One region of the Exiguobacterium sp. EA-TM-5 genome, then DNA from elsewhere that is predicted to be linked to it. Evidence: a T-box and tRNA genes for the amino acid it is inferred to sense, from the RefSeq annotation. Region 1 holds a T-box; the other holds one or more tRNA genes.
The links. A T-box is a leader RNA that pairs with one kind of tRNA and senses whether it is charged. The one in region 1 lies ahead of tyrS (tyrosine--tRNA ligase), so its partner is inferred to be a tRNA-Tyr.
Positions count from the first base shown of each region.

Region 1 (12,243 bases):
GCGACGATGATGCGTCCCTCCTCGAGGTCGGCGATCTCAACGAGCGCTTGGTGTTGTTCAGCGGGTGGACGAAAAGCTGTCAACCCTGAATCGAGTGTATACGTTGCTAGTGTTTGACTCGGTACGGGACCTTCGATGTCGACAGGACCGAGTGATGTTTCATGCGTCCGATGATTGAATTGTTTTTCAAACATGTAAGCGTCACCACCTTCCTATTCATTATAGACGAAAGCGCTTGAGCAAAGAGAGGGATTTTTTAACAAATTGACGGCAAATGGATTGAACTGATGGATAACTAGCTTATAATAAAGAAGAGAACATAGAAGGGGAGGAACGAGACATGAAAGTTTTGAAAGCGCTTCCGGGGAAGCATTGGTTAGCAGAGTATGATGAGACGAACGCGTACGACTGGAAAGATGCTGAGCAGTACTTTTCGTGGGCGACAACGGGGAAAGTCAACATGGCCCATGAAGCAATCGATCGTCACGCAGAAGGCGAGCGGGCGAACAAGGATGCGCTGATTTATTTCGATGGAACGACGGAACAACGCTTCACATATGCAGATATGAAACGATTGACGAATAAAGCGGCAAACGTATTAGTGGATGCAGGGGTCAAAACGGGTGACCGGATTTTCATCTTCATGCCACGCTCACCGGAATTGTATTTTGCCTTACTTGGCGCACTGAAAGTAGGGGCAATCGTCGGTCCATTGTTTGAAGCATTCATGGAACAAGCGGTTCGCGATCGTTTGCTCGATTCTGAAGCGAAGTTACTCGTGACGACGAAGGCATTGCTCCCACGTGTTCCAGTTGGGGAACTGGGCTCACTTGAAAAGGTAGTGCTTGTCGACGAAGGCGTGGAAGAATCAGAAACACTAATCGATTTCCGCAAAGCATTTGATCAAGCATCTGATGTGTTCGAACCAGTTTGGTTAGATCGCGAAGACGGATTGATTTTGCATTATACTTCGGGATCAACAGGGAAACCCAAAGGTGTTCTCCATGTTCAGAATGCGATGATTCAGCACTTGATGACGGGGCGCTGGGTACTTGATCTACAAGAAGACGATGTCTACTGGTGCACGGCTGACCCAGGCTGGGTCACAGGAACGAGTTACGGTATCTTCGCTCCGTTCTTGAATGGGGCAACGAACATCGTCGTCGGTGGACGCTTCAATCCAGACTTCTGGTACAGTGTCATCGAGAAGTATAAAGTAACGGTTTGGTATAGCGCACCGACCGCTTTCCGCATGTTAATGGGAGCTGGCGCGGATGTTGCGAATCATCATGATCTATCAAGTCTTCGTCATGTATTATCCGTCGGAGAGCCATTGAACCCAGAAGTCATTCGTTGGGGCAAAGAAGCGTTCGATCAACGCATTCATGATACGTGGTGGATGACGGAGACAGGTGCGATGATGATTTGTAATTACAAGTCGATGGATATTAAACCGGGATCAATGGGGAAACCGATTCCAGGAACACAAGCAGCAATCGTCGATGATCAAGGAAATGAGTTACCACCATTCCGAATGGGGAATCTTGCCTTAAAAACACCATGGCCGTCGATGATGCGTCAGATCTGGAACAATCCGCAGAAATACGAATCATATTTCTTCAAAGGATGGTATGTATCAGGTGACTCTGCTTATATGGACGATGAAGGTTACTTCTGGTTCCAAGGGCGCGTTGATGACGTCATCATGACAGCTGGAGAACGAGTCGGTCCGTTCGAGGTCGAAAGTCGTCTCGTTGAACATCCAGCGGTCGCAGAAGCTGGAGTCATCGGGAAACCAGATCCGGTTCGCGGTGAAATCATCAAGGCATTCATTGCCTTACGTGATGGTTACGAGCCAACGGATGAACTAAAACAAGAAATTCAGGCATTTGTCAAAGAAGGTCTCGCTGCTCATGCGGCGCCACGAGAAATTGATTTCCGGGATAAATTGCCGAAGACACGAAGTGGTAAAATTATGCGTCGTGTTCTGAAAGCATGGGAGTTAAATCTCGAAACAGGAGATCTTTCAACGATGGAAGATTGAACGCAAAAAAGGATGGATCACCGTAACAGGTGATCCATCCTTTTTGTTAGTTTTCAGAAGTAGCGTCGTTTTTCTTTTCATCTTGCTTTTTCTGTTGCTCTTGTTGTTTCTTTGCATCTGCTTCTTTTTTCTTAGCGTCAGCTTCCGCTTTCTTCTTAGCTTCTGCCTCGGCTTTCGCTTTTGCATCGGCAGCACGTTTTGCGTCTTCCTCTGCTTTTTTCTTCGCATCTGCTTCAGCTTGTTGTTCGTTTTGTTGCGCTTCTTGTTTCTGTTCTTCCGCTCTCTTAGCTTCTTCTTCTGCTCGCTTAGCTTCTTCTTCTTTCTTTTTCTCAGCTTCTGCTTTTTTCTTCGCCTCTTCGGCTTTTTTCTTTTTATCTTCTTCTTTGAAACGACCACTGTTTTTGAAATCGTCTGCGGAAACAGAAGATGGTTGTGTGAAACGAGCACCTGATTTGAAGTAGCTGTTATTAGCACTATATGCTGCGTTCGCCATTTGTGACCACAGCGTCTGTGTGCGTTGATAATACGTCGTCGGACCGATGAGTGAATTGTTCTGGTCATGTCCAGTCCAAACGGCAAGGGTGACACCAGGTGTTGAACCAACAAGGTAAGAGTCTTTTACATCGTTCGTCGTACCTGTTTTACCTGCCCAGTCTCCAGGTACATTCAATCGGTCTTTTGCAAATGTTGCTGTACCTTTCGTAAAGACACCGCGCATCATATCAAGCGTCAAGTAAGCAGTGCGTGGTTCATAAATCCGCTTTTTCTTCGGTTTTGCTTTATAGATGTCTTTCCCGTCTTTCGTGATTTTCGAGATGACATATGGTTGAACGAATTCGCCGTAGTTCGCGAGTGTCGCGTAAGCACCAGCGAGTTCGACCGGTGTGATTTCCATCGTACCGAGTGCGGCTGAAGGGGCATAACGAATCGCATCTGGTACTTCAACTCCCATATCGACGAGTTTTTGAATCGAGTTTGACATATTCATTTTCTCGTAGATTTTAACAGCAGGTACGTTTAGTGAAAGTTCAAGTGCGGTACGAACCGTCACGTTCCCACGATAACGACCGCCTTCATTCTTGATTGGGCGATCACCTGGTTGACGTGGTACGGTTTGATAATAGTATTCTTCATCATTAACGGTTGATTCTGGAGTAATCAAACCGTTCTCAATCCCGTTTGAGTAAACGAGGATTGGTTTTGCTGTTGATCCAATTTGGCGTTTGGCTTGGAATGCCCGGTTGAAGTCATCGGCTTTTCCATCCATATAACGCCCACCGACGAATCCGAGGATACGACCCGTCTCATTTTGAACCATGACAGCTGCTGTTTCTTCGGGATCTTGTTTTGAAACGGTTTTTTTTGTTTTTGGATCCACGACTTGCTTGTACTGCATGCTGCCAGGGAAGTTACCGTTATTCTTCGCAGGTTGCTGCATGGATTCATGAATTTTCTTGTCTAGTGTCAAGTGAACTTTGTACCCACCCTGACGGAGTGCAACAAGTGCTTGATCTTGATAGTTTGCTCGAACTTCCGCTAGTTCTGACGGTTTGACTTCATCTTCTTTGATTCCATCTTGTTTCATCAAGTACTTCGTCATGATTTTTGTCGCTTCACGCTCTGCTAAGTCATAGACGTACGGGTACGTATCACGTGAACGTTTCGACTGTTTCGCAAAGTCTTTCGTGATATCGTGTTTGAGTGCTTTTTCATATTGCTCTTTTGTAATATTTTTTGCGACATACATCCGTTTTAAGACGGTCTTCATCCGATTGATACTTGGCGTCAAATCTTTCTTGACGACGCCACCTTGTAGATAAGGTGTGTAATAGTATGGGTTTTTCGGAATACCAGCGAGGAAGGCTGCTTGTGGTAATGTCAGCTTTTTCGCCGATTTATTAAAGACACCTTGAGAAGCCGCTTCAATTCCGGCAATATTACGTCCGAGTGAATTTCGACCAAATGAGACGACATTCAAATAAGCTTGAAGAATTTCATCTTTTGACATCGCGTTTTCGAGGCGTAGCGCCAAGATGATTTCTTTTGCTTTCCGTTCGAACGAGACTTCATTCGTCAAAATTTGGTTTTTGATTAATTGTTGAGTCAACGTACTTCCGCCAGTCCGTGACGCGGAATTCGTCAGTTCTTGCAAGACTGCACGTAATGTTGCTTTTGGGACAACCCCATCGTGCTGATAAAAATCAGTATCTTCAGTTGATAAGACGGCATCCAATAAATAGGGAGAGATGTTTTTAATATCAACGGGTTGACGTTCTTCATCAGTAGAGACGTTCGTCAACTTCTCGCCGCTTCCCCAATAAATCTGACTCGTCACCGCATAGCTATTGACTTGTTGCTTCATTTCCGTCAATGGAGGAGCTTTTGTGCCTTTGACAAGTGAAGCGAAGTATCCACCGGCGGCTCCGACGGAGAAGCTTCCAATGAGCAACACTGCTATGATGAGGAATAAAATGATGTTCCATGAAACATCGTATGTGATATTCGACCAGTGCCGAACGGCTTTCGTCCGGGGGTGATTCCAAAACTTGGACCAGTTCTCGCGCATAAATGATCTCCTTTGCATCTTAAACTTAGGTGTAAATTAATATTAAATCACAGATAGACGTATTATACCATAAATCCATTGCTGAATTTTGGCTTGACAGTGGATTCATCTTCGACGTATCATGAAACCATCTTATTTTCATATGATACGTTAAACAGTGATCGGAATACAGTAGTAAGTCACTCCCTGTGACAGAGACCTAGTGGTGCTGCGAACTAGGACACAGTGAACTTATGAATTACGCTTCCAGGAGTTTCTTGAGAAATCAAGCGGTCGTCCCGTTATCGACGAACCAAGTGGTCCTTTTATTTAAAGGGCAATCAGGGTGGTACCACGGAATCTTCCGTCCCTTCGTTTTATACGAAGGGGCGGTTTTTTATTGTAAAAAGTGAACTTTAGGAGGAAACATAATGACGTTATTAGAAGATTTAGAATTTCGCGGTTTAATTAACCAAATGACGGATGAAGAAGGACTTAAAACATTACTCGAGACACCGACGACGCTATACACGGGTTTCGATCCAACAGCTGATTCGTTGCATATCGGACACTTGTTGCCAATCTTAGTTTTAAAACGATTCCAACAAGCAGGTCACCATGTCGTAGGTCTCGTTGGTGGGGCGACGGGAATGATTGGAGACCCAAGTGGTCGCGCAACGGAACGTTCTTTAAATACATCGGATATCGTTGAAGAGTTCGCGAACCGGATTAAAGGTCAATTATCGCGCTTCTTACCACTTGAAGGAGAAAACCCGGTCACGATCGCGAATAACCTGGACTGGACGAAAGATTTGACGATCATCGATTTCTTACGCGATATCGGAAAACACTTCCCGGTCAGCTACATGCTTGCGAAGGACTCTGTTGATTCACGACTTCAAAACGGGATCTCGTTCACAGAGTTCTCATACATGTTACTTCAATCGTTTGACTTCTTGAAACTCTATGAAGATCAAGGATGCCGTCTCCAAGTCGGAGGTAGTGATCAGTGGGGAAACATCACAGCGGGGATGGAGCTGATCCGTCGCGTTGGTCACGAAGAAAAAGCATTCGGTTTGACGGTGCCGCTCGTTACAAAAGCAGACGGTCAGAAATTTGGTAAGACAGCTGGCGGTGCAGTTTGGTTAGATGCTGACAAAACGTCACCGTACGAGTTCTACCAGTTCTGGTTCAACGTCGACGATCTCGACGTCATCAAATTCTTGAAATACTTCACGTTCTTGACGCACGAAGAGCTTGATGCACTCGCAGAGGAAGTCAAAGCGGCACCAGAGAAGCGCGTTGCACAACGTCGTCTCGCTGAAGAGATGACAGTTCTCGTCCACGGTGAAGAAGGTCTGACACAAGCACAACGTATCACGACTGCACTCTTTAGTGGAGATATCAAATCCCTGCAAGTCGAAGATATCGAAGATGCGTTCAAAGGAATGCCACGCTTTACGCTTGGTGAATCGAAGAACCTCGTCGACGTTCTCGTTGAGGCGAAAATCAGTCCGTCAAAACGTCAAGCACGTGAAGATGTGACGAACGGTGCAATTTACCTAAACGGAGAGCGCGAGCAAGACTTAACGAAAGAAATCACTGAAGCAGATGCAATCGGTCGCTTTACGATCGTACGTCGCGGAAAGAAAAAATACTTCGTCGTCGAGCATGCTTGATGATATACGAAACGCTCCCTGTTTTATGTACAGGGAGCGTTTTTTTTAAGCTGTCCGGAATAAGCGGAGTGGCAATAAACGAACGGCGATCGTCGTAGCGACGACTGCTTTGATCGTATCCCATAGGACGAAGGGGTAGTTGATCGCAAAAGCGTCTTTAAACGACAAATCGAGAACAGCCATCAGACCAAATGTTCCAAGTAGATAAACTAAACCGAGTCCAAAGACGATCATCCCGATGAATAAGGGGACGAAGCGACGCGTTTTTTCAGCGACGAGTCCGATGAAGAATCCGGCAATCGGAAAGGCAATCAAATAACCGGCAGTTGGTCCGACGAACGGAGCAAGTCCACCTTTTCCTCCAAGAACGGGTAGACCAGCTGCTGCAAGCAATAGGAAGATCAAGACAGCGAGTCCGCCACGTTTTCCACCGAGGATCGCACTGACCGTCATGATGGCGAGCATCTGGAGTGTGATCGGAACAGCACCGACGAGTTGGATTTGTGGCATAGAACTGACGGCTGCAATGATGGCAGCGCCTAAGGCGATGAACGTTAAATCTCTTGTTTTCATGAATGAAGTCCTCTTTTCTATTTGTGTTAACTATGTATAATTAAAGGTTAACACAAATGAATAAATGACGTCACTCTTTTTTTAAGACCAGGTATACATTTTTATGATAAGCACAAAAAAAGCACCCACCGAAGTGAGTGCTGGAACAATCGATTAACGTGAGTAGTACTCGACGACGAGTTGTTCTTGGATTTGATCGTTCAATTCAGAACGCTCAGGAAGACGGACGAATGTTCCTTCGAGCTTCTCAGCATCGAAAGTAACGAAGTCTTTAGTTGCTGGAGCAACTTCGAGTGCTTCTTTGATAACGACAAAGTTCTTCGATTTTTCGCGAACTGAGATCGTTTGACCTGGTTTCACGCGGAATGATGGGATATCAACGCGTTGTCCATCAACTTGGATGTGACCGTGGTTGACGAGCTGACGAGCAGCACGACGTGTACGAGCCATACCCATACGGTAAACGACGTTATCAAGACGTGCTTCGAGTAAGAACATGAAGTTCTCACCGTGGATACCAGGCATTTTGCCAGCATCGTTGAAGATACGGTTGAATTGGCGTTCGTTTACTCCATACATGTGACGAAGTGTTTGCTTCGCTTGAAGTTGAAGACCGTACTCAGATACTTTACGACGGCTGTTACCGTGTTGACCTGGTGCGTAAGGGCGTTTTGCGATTTCTTTTCCTGTTTCAGTAAGTGAGATACCGAGACGACGTGAGAGTTTCCAAGCTGGACCTGTATAGCGAGCCATAATAAGACTCCTCCTTATTGTTCGTTATTATTTGCATAAAAATAATAACGCCATCAAACCCACATTACGCCCATTTCATGATGTGGCACCCTCGCTTGATAGCAAAGTTACACGATGCCCCTCCGGTTATTCACCGAGTCATGAAATGTGATACGTAAGCGATTTGACCGCTATCGTTATCATTTCTGCACTTTTACAAGTATACGGTGTGGACAATCGACTGTCAATCAGAATTACAGATGACGAAGCAGTGTCGTACAGAAAGCTTCTAAACCAGCTTGATCGACTTCATCGAAACGGTTGAATTCTGGGCTGTCGATATCAAGTACGCCGATCGTTTGACCGTCTTTGACGAGTGGAATGACGATTTCTGAATTCGAAGCCGCGTCACACGCGATATGACCTGGGAACTGATGGACGTCTTCAATGCGTTGTATCGTTTGTTCGGCTGCTGACGTTCCACAGACACCACGACCGAATGGAATACGAACACATGCTGGAAGTCCTTGGAACGGTCCGAGGACGAGTTGGTTTTGTTCTGTATCTGTCAAATAGAAGCCGACCCAGTTGATGCGGTCGAGGAACTGATTCAGTAACGCACTCGCATTCGACAAGTTTGCGACTTGATTCTCTTCTCCCATTAATAACGCATCAAGTTGTTTTGAAAGCATGTCATATTGTTTCGTCCGGTCACCTTCATATGTCTTTGTTTCGAACATAATAAATTCCTCCCGTGAAAAGCGTATTTTTTTTAGTTTAACGAGTTTTCGTACGGCTGACAAACAATTGATTTTTGGGGAAAGGATTCAAAAGAGCGGAAGAAATCAGGAAAAGCCCTTGTAAATCTATGCAAAACGGTTGCGCTATACTATTATAAGGATAAGATTATTGCGATTTAGAGAAAATCTAAAGTCGTACGACAGAGTGGAGGTCGTGACAAATGTGGGCATGGGTGATCGGAGTCATCGTCATCGTATTACTCGTCATGCTATTTAGCATGATCAGTCGAAAAAAATACTACACGAAAATCGATGAACTTGATATGCGAAAACAAGGCATCGTCAGTGCATCGATTCCAAAGGAGTTGCAGGACTTAAAGCAACTTCCGATGGCGGGTGAGACGGAGACGAAGTTCAGCTCCTGGCATCAAGCGTGGGAAGAGTTACTAACAGTCCACGTCGCCCAAATCGATGAGACACTTTACCGTGCGGAAGAAGCGCTCGATAAATATCGGTTCATCGCCGTCAAGAATGACCTCGAAGTAACGGAACAATTAATTGCGGAACTTGAAGGATTGATTGATGAGATGCTCGTCGAGATGTCGACGTTCAAAACGAATCAATCGGTTTTAGCAGAACTGAAAGCGCAAGGTGAGGCTGATTCAGGACAAGTTCGGAAATCATTACTGATTCAAGCGAATTCGTTCGGACCGGCGCTCGCGCGTCTAGAAGAACGAAGTGAACAAATCGATGCGCATTGGAATGAGATGTGCCAGTACGAAGCCTCAGGCGAAGTGACGAAGGCGTATGAAACAAGCTTGTTGCTTGAACAAGAAGTAGCAACGACACGTCAACTTGTCGAACTCGTACCGAAACAATGGAAGATTCTCGCTCATGAATTGCGTCAACGGATTGATCAGCTTGGAGCGGGTTATAAGGAAATGTCGTTAGATGGGTATCCACTTGAACCACTCGGTCTACAATCTGAGATCAAACGGTTCGAGGAACAGCGCTTGAGTCTTTCTGAAAAAATCGAGAGACTTGAAGTCGACGGTTTAGAAGAGGCGATTCAACAGTTGTCAGCCGACGTTGATCAAATGTACGATACGTTCCGTCGTGAAGTTGATGCGCGCCACCAAGTGAAAAAAGAAAACCAATCCTTGAAACAAAAAGCATTACGGATGCGTGAACGGATTCGTCAGTTAGCACAAGAGTTCAGTATTTTACGTGAAAAGTATGAAATCTCAGCAGATCTTGGAATTCATTATGAAACAATTCAGCGTGACGAAGAGCTATTATTCGAAGCAGCAAAAGATCTCGATGAGTCGATTGCTGGAAAAATCATTCCGTTCAGTATGCTCGAAGATCAAATGCGCGATGCGATTCGACTCGAAGAACAGTTGATGATTCAATACGAACGCTTTACGGTCGAGCTTCAAGCGCTTCGAAAAGAAGAGACAGAAGTTCGCGAACGAATCGTCGCGTGGCGCCATCAGCTCTCACAAACACGTCTTCGTCTGAAACGACTTGGATTACCGAACTTACCAACGGAAGTCGAAGAAGCACTACGGAATGCGAACCGTTCGCTACAGACGCTTGAGACGCGGCTCGAAGAGTTGCCGTTTAATGTCCGATCGATCGTTGCACAAAGCCAGGACGTCCAAGAAACGTTTAAACATGTGCAAGAACGGTTAGATACATTAGTGTTCGAAGTCACGTATGCAGAACGACTCGTCCAGTATGCGAACCGATACCGTCGCCACGACAACGAGATACATATGTCGCTGACGATCGCGGAAACGAAGTTCTTAGCGGGAGACTATGAACGAACGATTGTCTTAGCGGAACGTGTCCTAAATGAATACGATCCGGACGCGATCGAGCGCATTAAACGGTCGTGTGCACCAGAGGAAACACTGCACGTTTAAATCAGGATCGACAATTCAGGGTGACCGTCATGGTCACCCTATTTTTGTAAAAAGAGGAGTGAGCAGAATGGGAACACTATACGTAAATGGGTTGATTCGGACAATGGCACATGAAGAGGATGTCCATTCAGCGATGTTTGTCGAGGAGACAAGAATCATCGCGATGGGTGAAGAAGGAAAACTACGCCGACGTTTCGGTAGACGCATTCATCAGATTCAAGACTTGAACGGAAAAGCTGTTTATCCAGCCTTCACAGACGCGCATATTCATCTGATTGGTTACGGGGAAGCGATCAACCGTGTCGATGCCTCGCGTTATACGACGCTTGAAGAGTTAGGACAAGCATTCCTCAAGGCAGAACCAATCAACGGAATCCACGTGGCGGAAGGATATGACGAAACGAAACTTGATCGCGCGCCAACAAAAGCATGGTTGAACCAGCTATTCCCGGACGCTCCTGCCTTATTAAAACGAACAGATCGACATACTGCACTTGTCAACGATGTCTTATTCCAGCAGCTCGGCTATAAAGCATCGACTGTCATCGATGGTGGAAAGGTCGGTCTAGCGGATAACGGAGAAGCTGACGGATTTCTATACGATGCGGCGCTTGAACCTTTATATGCGTTACAAGCTGGAAACTTAGAGCGAAACAAATCGTCACTCCGGTCAGCAATCAAGAGTTTGTATCAATACGGCATCATTGCTGCCCATACAGAAGATTTATCGTATCACGGCGATGTCGCGGAAATCCTCCAAGCCTATAAGGAAGTGACAGAAGAGACAGGGTTCCATACACACCTACTCGTTCATCATCTTGTCATCGATGAGTTCGTACAACAGCAGCCAACTCTGCCATCAACGATGTCAATTGGTGCGATGAAGCTATTCGTCGACGGCGCACTCGGAGGACGGACCGCTCTACTTGGTCGTGGCTATTCTGATGATCCGACGACACGTGGCATCGAAGTGCATACACCAGAACAGCTTGAGCAACTTGTCAAACGAGCACGTAGTTACGGATTCACAGTTGCGGCGCACGTCATTGGTGATTTGGCAATCGAACGATTCGTGCAAGTACTTGAGAAATATCCGGCACCAAAAGGCAAGCGGGACCGGATCATCCATGCGACGGTTGTTCGTCCGGAAACGCTTGCTCGGATTCGAAAGCTTCCTGTCCTAATTGACGTCCAACCGGTCTTTTTACTAGACGATGCAGACTTCATCGTCGATCGACTTGGGTTGAACCGCTTAGACTGGAGTTATCGTTTACGTTCGTTAGCAGAGACGGGTGCGTTATTATGCGGTGGGGCAGATGCGCCGATCTCTGACCCTGATGTCCGACGTTCCCTTTATGCGGCGACGGAAGGAACAGCAGGACGTGTCAATAAGACGAATGAGACGTTATCGATGTACGAAGCCTTATTACTCTTTACGAAAAATCCACATCTCGCGACCGAGACACATGGACGCAAAGGGTTACTCCTACCAGGCTACGATGCCGACTTCGTCATCTTTGAACAAGACTTCTATCGCTTGCGTGGTGAAGCCATCTTGAATAATCGTTTAGTGGAGACTGTTCAAGCTGGAAAAATCGTCTATCAAGCAGAAACAGCCTTAGTTTGATGTTGCTTGTGCATAGTGCGAAATAGCCTTCGAATAGAAAGAAGATAGTCCAGGTGCATACGTATCGTAATAGGCACGAAACCGTTCGTCGGACACATACATCTGACCGAGTGACTCGAAAATAGATAACTCACATGGATAATAGTACGTATCGATGAAGTCATGTTGTTCTTTGACGACTTGTTGAACGTCTGCACCCGTCACCTTGTGTCCGTCGCGGTAAAGGATCGTCAAGCGTTGATCGAGTTGTTTGTGCATGGTGCTCAGTCGTTCTTTCTCATTCGGAGTACGTTGTTTTTGTCTTTTTGCACTAATCCGATATAAGTCAGTGTCGCCGTAGTATTCCTCGACTTCATCTGCATGTTGTTTTTCGTG
Region 1 is NZ_CM132670.1:1,287,787-1,300,029, forward strand. It holds gene ACV3PA_RS06650 (GNAT family N-acetyltransferase) at 1-194, opposite strand, end outside; gene acsA (acetate--CoA ligase) at 341-2,044, shown strand; gene ACV3PA_RS06660 (transglycosylase domain-containing protein) at 2,091-4,610, opposite strand; T-box leader at 4,759-4,964, shown strand; gene tyrS (tyrosine--tRNA ligase) at 5,018-6,268, shown strand; gene ACV3PA_RS06670 (biotin transporter BioY) at 6,314-6,841, opposite strand; gene rpsD (30S ribosomal protein S4) at 6,995-7,594, opposite strand; gene ACV3PA_RS06680 (GAF domain-containing protein) at 7,828-8,313, opposite strand; gene ezrA (septation ring formation regulator EzrA) at 8,535-10,241, shown strand; gene ACV3PA_RS06690 (amidohydrolase) at 10,309-11,868, shown strand; gene ACV3PA_RS06695 (MerR family transcriptional regulator) at 11,860-12,243, opposite strand, start outside.

Region 2 (12,243 bases), 980 kb from region 1:
GAGGACCATCTCCCAAGGCTAAATACTCCCTAGTGACCGATAGTGAACCAGTACCGTGAGGGAAAGGTGAAAAGCACCCCGGAAGGGGAGTGAAATAGATCCTGAAACCGTATGCCTACAAGTAGTCAGAGCCCGTTAATGGGTGATGGCGTGCCTTTTGTAGAATGAACCGGCGAGTTACGATAACGCGCGAGGTTAAGCCGATGAGGCGGAGCCGTAGCGAAAGCGAGTCTGAACAGGGCGTTCAGTGCGTTGTCGTAGACCCGAAACCAGGTGATCTACCCATGTCCAGGATGAAGGTCAGGTAACACTGACTGGAGGTCCGAACCCACGCACGTTGAAAAGTGCGGGGATGAGGTGTGGGTAGCGGTGAAATGCCAATCGAACCTGGAGATAGCTGGTTCTCCCCGAAATAGCTTTAGGGCTAGCCTCGAGGTTGAGAGTTCTGGAGGTAGAGCACTGATTGGACTAGGGGCCCCCACAGGGTTACCGAATTCAGTTAAACTCCGAATGCCAGCAACTTATACTCGGGAGTCAGACTGCGAGTGATAAGATCCGTAGTCAAGAGGGAAACAGCCCAGACCGCCAGCTAAGGTCCCAAAGTGTATGTTAAGTGGAAAAGGATGTGGCGCTGCCTAGACAGCTAGGATGTTGGCTTAGAAGCAGCCACCATTCAAAGAGTGCGTAATAGCTCACTAGTCGAGTGGCGCCGCGCCGAAAATGTAACGGGGCTAAACATACCACCGAAGCTGCGGATTCCGTAAGGAATGGTAGGGGAGCGTTCCAAACCGCTGTGAAGCTGTACCGGAAGGAGCAGTGGAGCGTTTGGAAGTGAGAATGCCGGTGTGAGTAGCGAAAAGAGGGGTGAGAATCCCCTCCGTCGAAAGCCCAAGGTTTCCTGAGGAAGGCTCGTCCGCTCAGGGTTAGTCTGGACCTAAGCCGAGGCCGAAAGGCGTAGGCGATGGATAACAGGTTGATATTCCTGTACCGCCGATCCACCGTTTGAACAATGGGGGGACGCAGGAGGATAGTGACGCATGCGGATGGAAGTGCATGTGCAAGTTTCAAGATCGTCTGATTGGCAAATCCGTCAGGCATCAAAGTCAAGGAACGATGCGGAGTCCCGTAGGGACGTAGGTCACGATTTCACACTGCCAAGAAAAGCCTCTAGTGAGGGGGAAGGCGCCAGTACCGTAAACCGACACAGGTAGGCGAGATGAGAATTCTAAGACGCGCGGGATAACTCTCGTTAAGGAACTCGGCAAAATGGTCCCGTAACTTCGGGAGAAGGGACGCTCTACACATGTAGAGCCGCAGTGAATAGGCCCAAACGACTGTTTAGCAAAAACACAGGTCTCTGCTAAATCGCAAGATGACGTATAGGGGCTGACGCCTGCCCGGTGCTGGAAGGTTAAGGGGATGGGTTAGCGCAAGCGAAGCTTTGAACCGAAGCCCCAGTAAACGGCGGCCGTAACTATAACGGTCCTAAGGTAGCGAAATTCCTTGTCGGGTAAGTTCCGACCCGCACGAAAGGCGTAACGATTTGGGCACTGTCTCAACGAGAGACCCGGTGAAATCATAGTACCTGTGAAGATGCAGGTTACCCGCGACAGGACGGAAAGACCCCATGGAGCTTTACTACAGCCTGATATTGAGGCTTTGTGCATGATGTACAGGATAGGCGGGAGACGTCGAGCCCGGAGCGCCAGCTTCGGAGGAGTCACCCTTGGGATACCGCCCTTCATGCATAGAGTCTCTAACTCGCAGCCGTCATCCGGCTGGAGGACCGTGTCAGGCGGGTAGTTTGACTGGGGCGGTCGCCTCCTAAACAGTAACGGAGGCGCCCAAAGGTTCCCTCAGAATGGTTGGAAATCATTCGTAGAGCGCAAAGGCAGAAGGGAGCTTGACTGCGAGACCTACAAGTCGAGCAGGGACGAAAGTCGGGCTTAGTGATCCGGTGGTTCCGCATGGAAGGGCCATCGCTCAACGGATAAAAGCTACCCTGGGGATAACAGGCTGATCTCCCCCAAGAGTCCACATCGACGGGGAGGTTTGGCACCTCGATGTCGGCTCATCGCATCCTGGGGCTGGAGTAGGTCCCAAGGGTTGGGCTGTTCGCCCATTAAAGCGGTACGCGAGCTGGGTTCAGAACGTCGTGAGACAGTTCGGTCCCTATCCGTCGTGGGCGCAGGAAATTTGAGGAGAGCTGTCCTTAGTACGAGAGGACCGGGATGGACGCACCGCTGGTGTACCAGTTGTTCCGCCAGGAGCATCGCTGGGTAGCTACGTGCGGACGGGATAAATGCTGAAAGCATCTAAGCATGAAGCCCCCTCCAAGATGAGATTTCCCTTTGAGTAATCAAGAAAGACCCCTCAGAGACGATGAGGTAGATAGGTCACGGGTGGAAGCATGGCGACATGTGGAGCTGAGTGATACTAATCGGTCGAGGCCTTGTTCTAGCAGATGCTTGTTGATGACTTCAGTTTTGAGGGCGCGAGCCCGTCGTCTGGTGACGATAGCCAAGTGGTCACACCCGTTCCCATGCCGAACACGGAAGTTAAGCACTTGAACGCCGAAAGTAGTTGGGGGCTTCCCCCTGTGAGGATAGGACGTTGCCAGGCTTTTATTTATTCCGCAATAGCTCAGTGGTAGAGCAACCGGCTGTTAACCGGTAGGTCGTAGGTTCAAATCCTACTTGCGGAGCCAACGGCCCGTTGGTCAAGCGGTTAAGACACCGCCCTTTCACGGCGGTAACACGGGTTCGAATCCCGTACGGGTCACCATTATACTTTTTGTGCCGGTGTAGCTCAGCTGGTAGAGCAACTGACTTGTAATCAGTAGGTCGCGGGTTCGACTCCTGTTGCCGGCACTGTTTTTTCTCAATTGTATAAGTTTCCTAGACAAACTGGGGGGGTAGCGAAGTGGCTAAACGCGGCGGACTGTAAATCCGCTCCCTCGGGTTCGGCGGTTCGAATCCGCCCCCCCCCACCATGTCGAGCCATTAGCTCAGTTGGTAGAGCATCTGACTTTTAATCAGAGGGTCGCAGGTTCGAATCCTGCATGGCTCATTTCTTGCGGAAGTAGTTCAGTGGTAGAATACGACCTTGCCAAGGTCGGGGTCGCGGGTTCGAATCCCGTCTTCCGCTTTTTCTTTTTGGGGCCTTAGCTCAGCTGGGAGAGCGCCTGCCTTGCACGCAGGAGGTCAGCGGTTCGATCCCGCTAGGCTCCACCAATTTTATTTAAAGATCTTAAGCGAGTTTCGTTCGTCTTAAGTTTTTTTTATATGAAATGCCAAGCATAACCAGAGTACGTACGCAAGAACACCGTGATTCCCTTCACGGTGTTTTTTTGTATATTCATGCGTCATTTTGTCGAGTTGAACCACCTGTTTGTTACCGCTTACAATATGTGTAGAAGTAACTATGACATAGGGGGAATATCGAATGAATATCGCGTATATCAGCGTACCGTACCGTTATGGACAAGGAAAGCCGGGCACTGAACACGGACCTGCAGCTGTCGAAAAAGCGGGTCTACTAGCGACACTCGAAGCACGGGGACAAGAAGCAGTTCGCTACGGGGAAGCGGCTGTCTTATCAGAAGATGCAGTCCGAGAAGAAGATCCGAAACTGAAACGTCTCGAAGGAGTCGTCCATACGACGAATGACTTACACCTGATTGTTCGTGATGCGTTATCGGAACAACGTTTTCCTTTACTCGTTGGTGGCGATCACAGTATGGCGATCGGAACGATTGCAGGTCTTCGCCAGACTGTGCCACGTCTCGGGGTCATCTGGTTCGATGCACATGGTGATTTGAATACACCTGAAACATCACCTTCTGGTAACATCCACGGCATGCCGCTCGCTGTAGCCCTTGGGGAAGGGCATCAGCGCTTAACGGAAGTCGGAGGGACAGATGTCAAATTGCAACCGGAACATCTCGTCTTCATCGGATTACGTGATGTTGATCCAGGCGAACAAGAGTTGATTGATCGTCTTGGTATTCGTGTCTATGATATGGAAGCGATCCGAACACGGGGAATGGATGCAATCATGGAAGAAGCGATTGCCTATTTGAAAGAAACAACGGATGCTTTTTATTTAAGCTTCGATATGGATGGTCTTGATCCATCACTTGTCGTTGGTACAGGAACACGTGTCGCTGATGGTATCTTCTTAGATGATGCGAAGACTGTATTACAGCATTGCGCAGCAGCAGAAGACTTTATCGCTGCTGAATTCGTTGAAGTGAATCCATTACTTGAAGAAGGAAACGGAACAGCAGAGCTTGCGAATGAGCTGATTGGCGATTTACTTTTGGCAATGGAAACACATCGCTTAGTAAAATAATGGATAGAACTTGAACTCTTTTCATCGGGGTTCAAGTTTTTTTTGTTACAATTTAAAAGGAGATGAAACATTTATCGGTCGACTTCGTATAAGAGATTGACCGCATAGAGCGGGGGGTATTCAAAGTGGAAGAAACGACACTACGCTTAATCGAGCGAGTGAAACAAGGAGACCGTGATGCGTTCGCGGCACTTGTTGATCTATATAAGGAAGGTGCTTTTCTTGTAGCTTTCCGTGTCTTGCGCGATCGAATGGAAGCGGAGGATGCGACACAAGAAGCCTTCATCCGTGTATTTACGAAGATTGAATCGTATAATGCACAATGGAAGTTCCGAACTTGGTTATACCGAATCGTTACAAACGTATCGATTGACCGACTACGGAAAAAGAAACCTGATTATTCTCTTGATGCTGAGATGTCAGGTACTGAAGGACTGACATTGTATTCACAACTCGAGAGCAAGGATATCTTGCCGGAGGACCAAGTGGTCGATAACGAGCAACGAAACGAAGTCGGGGATGCGATTGCAGCTTTACCAGAAAAATACCGTGTCCCACTCGTCCTGAAATATGTAGAAGATCTATCACTGAAAGAAATCAGTGAAATGATCGAATTACCAGTCGCTACTGTCAAAACTAGAATTCATCGTGGACGAGAAGCGCTGAAAAAGCATTTTGCCAAACGATGAGAAGGAGGAACTCACCATGTCACGAGAGCATGTACATGAACGGATCCAGGATTATTTAGATCAAAACCAACCACCTGAGGACTTCAAGCGATTAGAAGCAGAGTTACGGGAAGCAGACGCGATGGACGAGTTCGAAGAGTATCGGCTCCTTGATGCTCGACTGCGTCAACTTCCAGCGCCCAAATTATCGGCAGATTTTACATCCCGCGTGCTGGCACAATTGCCCGACCAGGTGGATATGCCAAGCGCTGCTTTGCTACACCAACCACAACCGTCTCGTTTTGGAGGGAAGATGAAGCAGTACCCATTGCTCGCGGCAGCGGCTGTGTTCTTACTCTTGTCGGTCGGTAGCCTGGGTGGTTATATGGCACAAGAAGAACATGACTTATCCTATACGAATGCACCAGGTATCGTCGCTCAAAATGGCGAAGTCGTCGTCCCGAAAGGCGTCACAGTCGATCAGGATCTTTACGTCGAAGGTGGAAACGTCCGAATCGAAGGGAAAGTCAATGGCGACGTCATGACCGTTGACGGGAAAGCCTACACGGCGAGTGCTGGTAGTGTGACCGGAGAAATTAAGGAAATCGATCAATTATTTGAACGCGTATGGTACGGAATCAAGCGTCTATTTCAATAATCAGCTGGGACGAGTCGAACTCGTCCCTTTGTGCTATAATGGAAACTGTTTAAATCAGATGAGTTAGGGGGCACGGTTGGTGAATTACTTCAGCTGGCAACCACTTCAATTTCAATTGTTGAAACTGGGAGAAAACGTACATTGGTACGATTATATTAATGATGTGATTGATATCGCGGTCGTGACGTTCGTCATCTACCGTCTTATGATCATCGTCAAAGGGACGAAAGCTGTCCAGCTCATTAAAGGCATCTCGGTCATTTTGATCAGTTGGTTCCTGAGCGGATTTTTTGGACTCAAAACATTGCAATTCTTACTGAATCAAATTATCACCTACGGGTTACTAGGGATCATCATCATTTTCCAACCCGAGCTCCGCCGTGGACTTGAACACCTCGGACGAACGAGTAAATTCTTTTCACGCAGCGCCATCAGTGACGAGGATGAACAAGTTCGAATCGTTGATGCGCTCGTATCGTCTGCCCAGTACATGTCAAAACGTCGTATCGGAGCGCTCGTGACGATTGAGCGTGAGACAGGACTAAGTGAATACGTCGAGACAGGTATTCCGCTCGGCTCGCAAATTACAAGCCAACTCTTGATCAATTTGTTCATTCCGAATACGCCGCTTCATGATGGTGCCGTCATCGTCCAGCAAGGCAAGTTAGCAGCTGCTGCCTGTTACTTACCGCTGTCAGAGAGCGCACATATTTCAAAAGATTTGGGCACACGTCACCGGGCAGCGATTGGCGTAAGTGAGGTGACGGATAGTGTCACACTCGTCGTCTCAGAGGAAACAGGTGGCGTTTCTCTCGCCATCAACGGACGTCTGTACCGAGAACTCGATGAAGAATCCTTACGGACGAAGTTGCTTGAGACAATCGTCAAGGTCGAACCGACGAATACTTCCTTCTTGAACTGGATGGGGGCGAAAAAATAATGTTCGAAAAGTGGTTCAATGAACGCTGGTTCTTACGCATTGTCGCTGTCGCCTTAGCCGTCATGTTGTATCTGATGGTTGCAGGTTCGAATACGACAGGAAAAAGTGATGCTGCTAGCCTCTTACCGATCGCAGGACAAGGTTCAACGAAATTTGATGTACCAATCACGATCCAGTACGATGAATCGCAGTGGGTCGCTTATAATATTCCAGATAGTATGGAAGTGACCGTTAAAGGTCCTTCGAGTAGCTTGACGATGCTTCGGCTCGTTCAGGATTTTGGATTATCGATTGATTTAAAAGGACTTGATCCCGGATATCACCGTGTCCGTGTCACGGCAACCGGCTTCGGTAAAGATGTCGAAGTGACACCAAAACAACAGACGATTGAAGTCTTCCTTGATAAGAAGATTACAAAGGAAGTACCGGTACAAGTTGCCTTACTGAATAAAAATAAAATCGCTGAAGGATATGTCGTAGGTGAAGCACAGCCGAACCAACAAACGGTCGAAGTCACGGGTGGGGCAGAGAAGCTACAGGCAATTTCAGCGATTCAAGTTCCAATCGATGTAACAGGTCGAGCAGAGACGTTTAAAGAGACGTTCAATGCAAAAGCGACCGATGCAAATGGAAATACGATTAATGCATCGTACCAACCAGAGCAACTCGAAATCACGGTACCGATCTATAAGGAAAGTAAGACGGTACCAATCAATGTGAAAACAAAAGATAACGTAAAAAAAGGTTATACCGTCATTAAAATTGTTCCTGTCACGACACAAGCTCGTTTATATGGAACAAAAGAAGAATTAGAACGCATTGGTTCCGTTGATACAGAAGCTGTATCGTTGAAAGGATTAACGAAGACGACTGAAAAAACAGTCAAACTCGTTGAACCAGAAAATGCAACAGCGATGGATCCGACGCGTGTTACAGTCAATATCGTCGTCGAAAAGGAAAATGCCAAGTCGACGACGGAAACCGTTGAGGATCGAGCTGAAAAAACGATTTCGGGTGTGAACGTTACATTGAATGGATTTGATGAATCGAAATATACGATTGATTACAATCAAACGATTGATGTTGTCGTCCGTGGGAAAGAATCTGATTTAGCAACGATCGATGCAACAGATATCAAAGCGGTCATCGACGTAACAGGACTGAAGGAAGGAACACATGGATTGCCGATCTCGTATCAGACGTCAAAAGCCTTTGATGTCTTGCGTCCTGATAATATGGATGTGACGCTGAAAGCTGTTCCCCGGACTTCCGTTCCGACCAATTAAAACAAATTAGTGAAATGAGGAAATAACACATGGGTAAGTATTTTGGAACTGACGGCGTACGCGGCGTCGCAAACGTAGAATTGACACCGGAGCTTGCGTACCGTCTTGGTCGAACAGGTGGTTACGTGTTGACGAAACACGAAAGCACACGACCAAAAGTGTTGATTGGGCGCGATACACGTGTTTCTGGTCAAATGCTTGAGAACGCGCTCATCGCTGGTCTTTTATCGATCGGTGCAGAAGTCATGCGTCTTGGTGTCATCTCGACACCGGGTGTCGCGTATCTGACAAAAACAATGGATGCGACAGCAGGGGTTATGATCTCCGCGTCACACAATCCAGTTGAAGATAACGGAATTAAGTTCTTCGGCTCAGACGGCTTTAAGCTCGATGACGCAACAGAACTCGAAATCGAAGCATTACTCGATGAAGTAGAAGATACGTTACCGCGTCCAGCTGGTAAAGAACTCGGCTTCGTTCACGATTACTTTGAGGGTGCACAAAAGTACCTCCATATGCTTCGTCAGACATCGGATGAAGACTTCTCAGGCATCCATGTTGCGATCGATGGTGCACACGGTGCGACGTCAAGCCTTGCGCCACGTCTATTCGGTGACTTGGAAGCAGAAGTGTCGACGATCGGAACAACTCCGAACGGATTGAACATCAACGATGGTGTTGGTTCGACACATCCAGAACATCTCGCTGCTTTCGTCAAAGAAAAGAGCGCGGATGTTGGTCTATCATTTGATGGAGATGGAGATCGCTTGATTGCTGTTGATGAGAATGGCGATATCGTCGATGGCGATAAAATTATGTTTATCTGCGGAAAATACTTGAACGAACTCGGTCGTCTAAAAGACAATACGATTGTCGCGACAGTCATGAGTAACCTCGGTTTTCATAAAACAGTCGAAGAACACGGGATGACGGCGCTTCAGACAGCGGTCGGTGACCGTTACGTCGTTGAAGAGATGCGTAAGAATGACTATACGCTTGGTGGTGAACAGTCAGGTCATATCATTTTCATGGATTATTCAACGACAGGTGACGGCATGTTATCAGGCGTCCAGTTGTTGCAAATCATGAAAGCGACAGGGAAGAAACTATCGGAACTCGCTGCTGAGATGCCAATCTTCCCACAACGTCTCGTCAACATCCGTGTTTCTGATAAAAATGGTGCGATGAGCGGTCCTGCCGTTCAAGCGATCATTGCAGAAGTCGAAGCGGAGATGGCGGGGAACGGACGAATTCTCGTGCGTGCGTCAGGAACAGAACCACTCGTTCGTGTCATGGCTGAAGCACCGACACAAGAGGCATGTGATGCATACGTTGAGCGGATCGCAAACGTTGTTCGTGAGAACTACGCGTTACAAGAAAACTAAGGAATTGAAGCAGAGCAATCGCTCTGCTTCTTTTTTTACAATTATTTTAGAAAAATAGATTGAGAATTTTACAAAAAATAGGGATTATACGTATTGATTAGTGAAATATCGGGAATAGTTACAACTACGTTACCTTTCTTGCTTTTTCAAAGTAAAGTTCGTATGATGGTGAAGTCGGACAGAAACGGGGTCAGACGGAACTAAAAAGCGCCAGGGCTTCCCTAAGTTAAGGAAAGCTGACGAGGTGGAGGTTTATCGAATCATTCGGCGGATGCCTCCCGGTACCAGATCCATACCGTAAATCGTTCTGAAATCGTTCAAGTGATTGGACGGACAAACAGACCGATCGGGATCCTCTCAAAAAGAGCCGTTTCCTCTTCAGGGAAATACTTGTAAATGGAGAGATGTAACATGTGCGGAATCGTAGGTATGATTGGACAGGTCAACACGAAGGAAATTCTATTAAAAGGTCTCGAGAAGCTCGAGTACCGCGGCTATGACTCGGCAGGTCTTGCGTTCGTCAATGACGGCGTTCAAGTCCATAAAGAAGTAGGTCGGATTGCTGCGCTACGTGAAGTCGTTCCTGCAGAGGCAGACGGAACAGTCGGAATCGGACACACACGCTGGGCGACACATGGTGTCCCAAGCGTACCAAACGCGCACCCGCATCAAAGTGCTTCAACACGTTTCACACTCGTGCATAACGGCGTCATCGAGAACGATGAGCAGTTGAAAACAGAATTGAACGTCGATCTTCTCAGCGACACGGATACAGAAGTCATCGTTCAGATGATCGAAAAGAACTTCAACGAGACAGGTGACGTCGCGGAAGCATTCCGTCAAACACTTCGCGTCTTGCACGGTTCGTATGCCCTCGCATTGATTGATGCTGAAAACCCAGATGTCTTATACGTCGCGAAAAATAAATCACCACTTCTCGTTGGTCTCGGTGACGGGACGTTCAACGTCGTCGCATCAGACGCAATGGCAATGTTGCAAGTAACGGACCAATTTGTTGAGTTGCATGACGGTGAGATGATCATCTTGACGCGTGATAGCGTTACGATCCAAGATCTCGACGGTAACATCCAAGAGCGTGAAGCATATACGGCTGAAATCGATGCATCAGATATCGAAAAAGGAACGTATGCGCACTACATGCTCAAAGAGATGGATGAGCAACCAGCTGTTATCCGCAACATCGTTCAAAAATATCAAAATGAAGCAGGCGACATCACACTTGACCAATCAGTCCGTGATCTCGTACTCGGTCGTGACCGTGTCTACATCATCGGTTGCGGAACAAGCTACCATGCTGGTTTGATCGGAAAACAGTTGATTGAACAAATCGCTGGCATTCCAACAGAAGTCCATATCTCTTCTGAGTTCGGATACAACATGCCATTATTGACAGAGAAACCACTCTTCCTCTTCCTTTCACAATCAGGTGAAACAGCGGATAGCCGTGCGGTTCTCGTTGAAGCGAAGAAACTCGGTCATCCAGCATTGACGATCACGAACGTTCCAGGATCAACATTGTCACGTGAAGCAAACGCGACGTTGTTACTCCACGCGGGTCCAGAAATCGCCGTTGCTTCAACAAAAGCGTATACAGCTCAAATCGCTGTCCTCGCTGTTCTTGCGTTTGACCTCGCTCAAGCAAAAGGTGTTGCTGTCAACTTCGATCTCATGAAGGAACTCGGTAAAATCTCAAGTGCGATGGAATCGGTCATGTCTCAAAAAGATCGTTTCCAAGAAATCGCGACAGAGTACTTGTCTGAATCACGTAACGCGTTCTTCATCGGTCGCGGACAAGATGCCTACGTCGGGATGGAAGGTGCATTGAAACTCAAAGAGATTTCATATATCCAAGCAGAAGGATATGCGGGTGGAGAGCTCAAGCACGGTCCGATCGCTTTGATCGAGGACAACACACCAGTCATCGCGCTCGTGACACAACCACACGTTCACCTCAACAACCGTGGGAACGTCAAGGAAGTCGTCGCACGTGGTGCAAACGCGTGTGTCATCGCAGCAGAAGGTCTTGAATTGCCAACAGATGCATTCGTCATCCCAGCAGTCGAGCCACTCTTGTCACCGCTCTTGTCCGTCTTACCACTTCAATTGATTTCATACTACGCGGCACTCGGTCGTGACTGTGACGTCGATAAGCCACGTAACTTGGCGAAGTCAGTAACGGTTGAATAAGTAAACAAATCGACTCCAAACGATAGGCGTATAACAGCGTCTGCTGTTTGGAGTTTTTTTATATGAGAGGAGAATAAGATGAACCGATGGATTTCAGCATTCCCTAAACGATATGAACAGGATGTTCGAGTCGTTAAAGCGTGTCTACCGTTTTCATGGACACGTCTATCACCAGGGTCGATCGAAGTGAAGCTAGAGCAGGAACACATACAGATTCCGATGCGCGTATATGTACCAGAAGTCGCGCCAGAGCGAATCGAACAGTTGACGCCAACACAACGGACGATTTTATATTGTCTCTACACGCGTCATCATGACGGTCACATTCGTGAGTATTATCTCCGTCAGTTACTTAAAAATCATCCATACGACGGATGGGTCCTCGCCTATATCATCGAACTTGCTAGTGAATATGTCCGTGAAATCGTGGAGATCATCGTACCCGCAGTCGAGAAATGGAATCCGGAAGTGAAGCGGCAATTCGTCCACGATGATCCGGCATACATAAAACGAATCGAAGACCGGATGATTAGTTACTGGAATGCTTATTATCGATCAAGTGGCGAACGACGGTCTGAAGCGGACTATCCGGGTTTTCAGATTTTAAACTCGTTACAGAAGGCTACTTCGAAAAGAGAAGATTGAGAACTGTACGCAGGTAAAGGGGGAACGAACATGATCACAAAATCGAAGGATTTGTACTTGCATGGATCTGGACCTGCTGTTTTGTTATTGCACAGCTTTA
Region 2 is NZ_CM132670.1:307,644-319,886, reverse strand. It holds rRNA gene ACV3PA_RS01660 (23S ribosomal RNA) at 1-2,460, shown strand, start outside; rRNA gene rrf (5S ribosomal RNA) at 2,507-2,622, shown strand; tRNA gene ACV3PA_RS01650 (tRNA-Asn) at 2,633-2,707, shown strand; tRNA gene ACV3PA_RS01645 (tRNA-Glu) at 2,710-2,784, shown strand; tRNA gene ACV3PA_RS01640 (tRNA-Thr) at 2,798-2,870, shown strand; tRNA gene ACV3PA_RS01635 (tRNA-Tyr) at 2,909-2,992, shown strand; tRNA gene ACV3PA_RS01630 (tRNA-Lys) at 2,997-3,069, shown strand; tRNA gene ACV3PA_RS01625 (tRNA-Gly) at 3,076-3,147, shown strand; tRNA gene ACV3PA_RS01620 (tRNA-Ala) at 3,158-3,233, shown strand; gene rocF (arginase) at 3,445-4,353, shown strand; gene sigW (RNA polymerase sigma factor SigW) at 4,479-5,042, shown strand; gene ACV3PA_RS01605 (anti-sigma factor) at 5,059-5,679, shown strand; gene cdaA (diadenylate cyclase CdaA) at 5,759-6,619, shown strand; gene ACV3PA_RS01595 (CdaR family protein) at 6,619-7,905, shown strand; gene glmM (phosphoglucosamine mutase) at 7,935-9,290, shown strand; gene glmS (glutamine--fructose-6-phosphate transaminase (isomerizing)) at 9,702-11,498, shown strand; gene ACV3PA_RS01580 (hypothetical protein) at 11,577-12,143, shown strand; gene ACV3PA_RS01575 (alpha/beta hydrolase) at 12,174-12,243, shown strand, end outside.
Region 2: it has a tRNA-Tyr gene. The T-box ahead of tyrS (tyrosine--tRNA ligase) is inferred to sense a tRNA for this amino acid. The anticodon was not compared.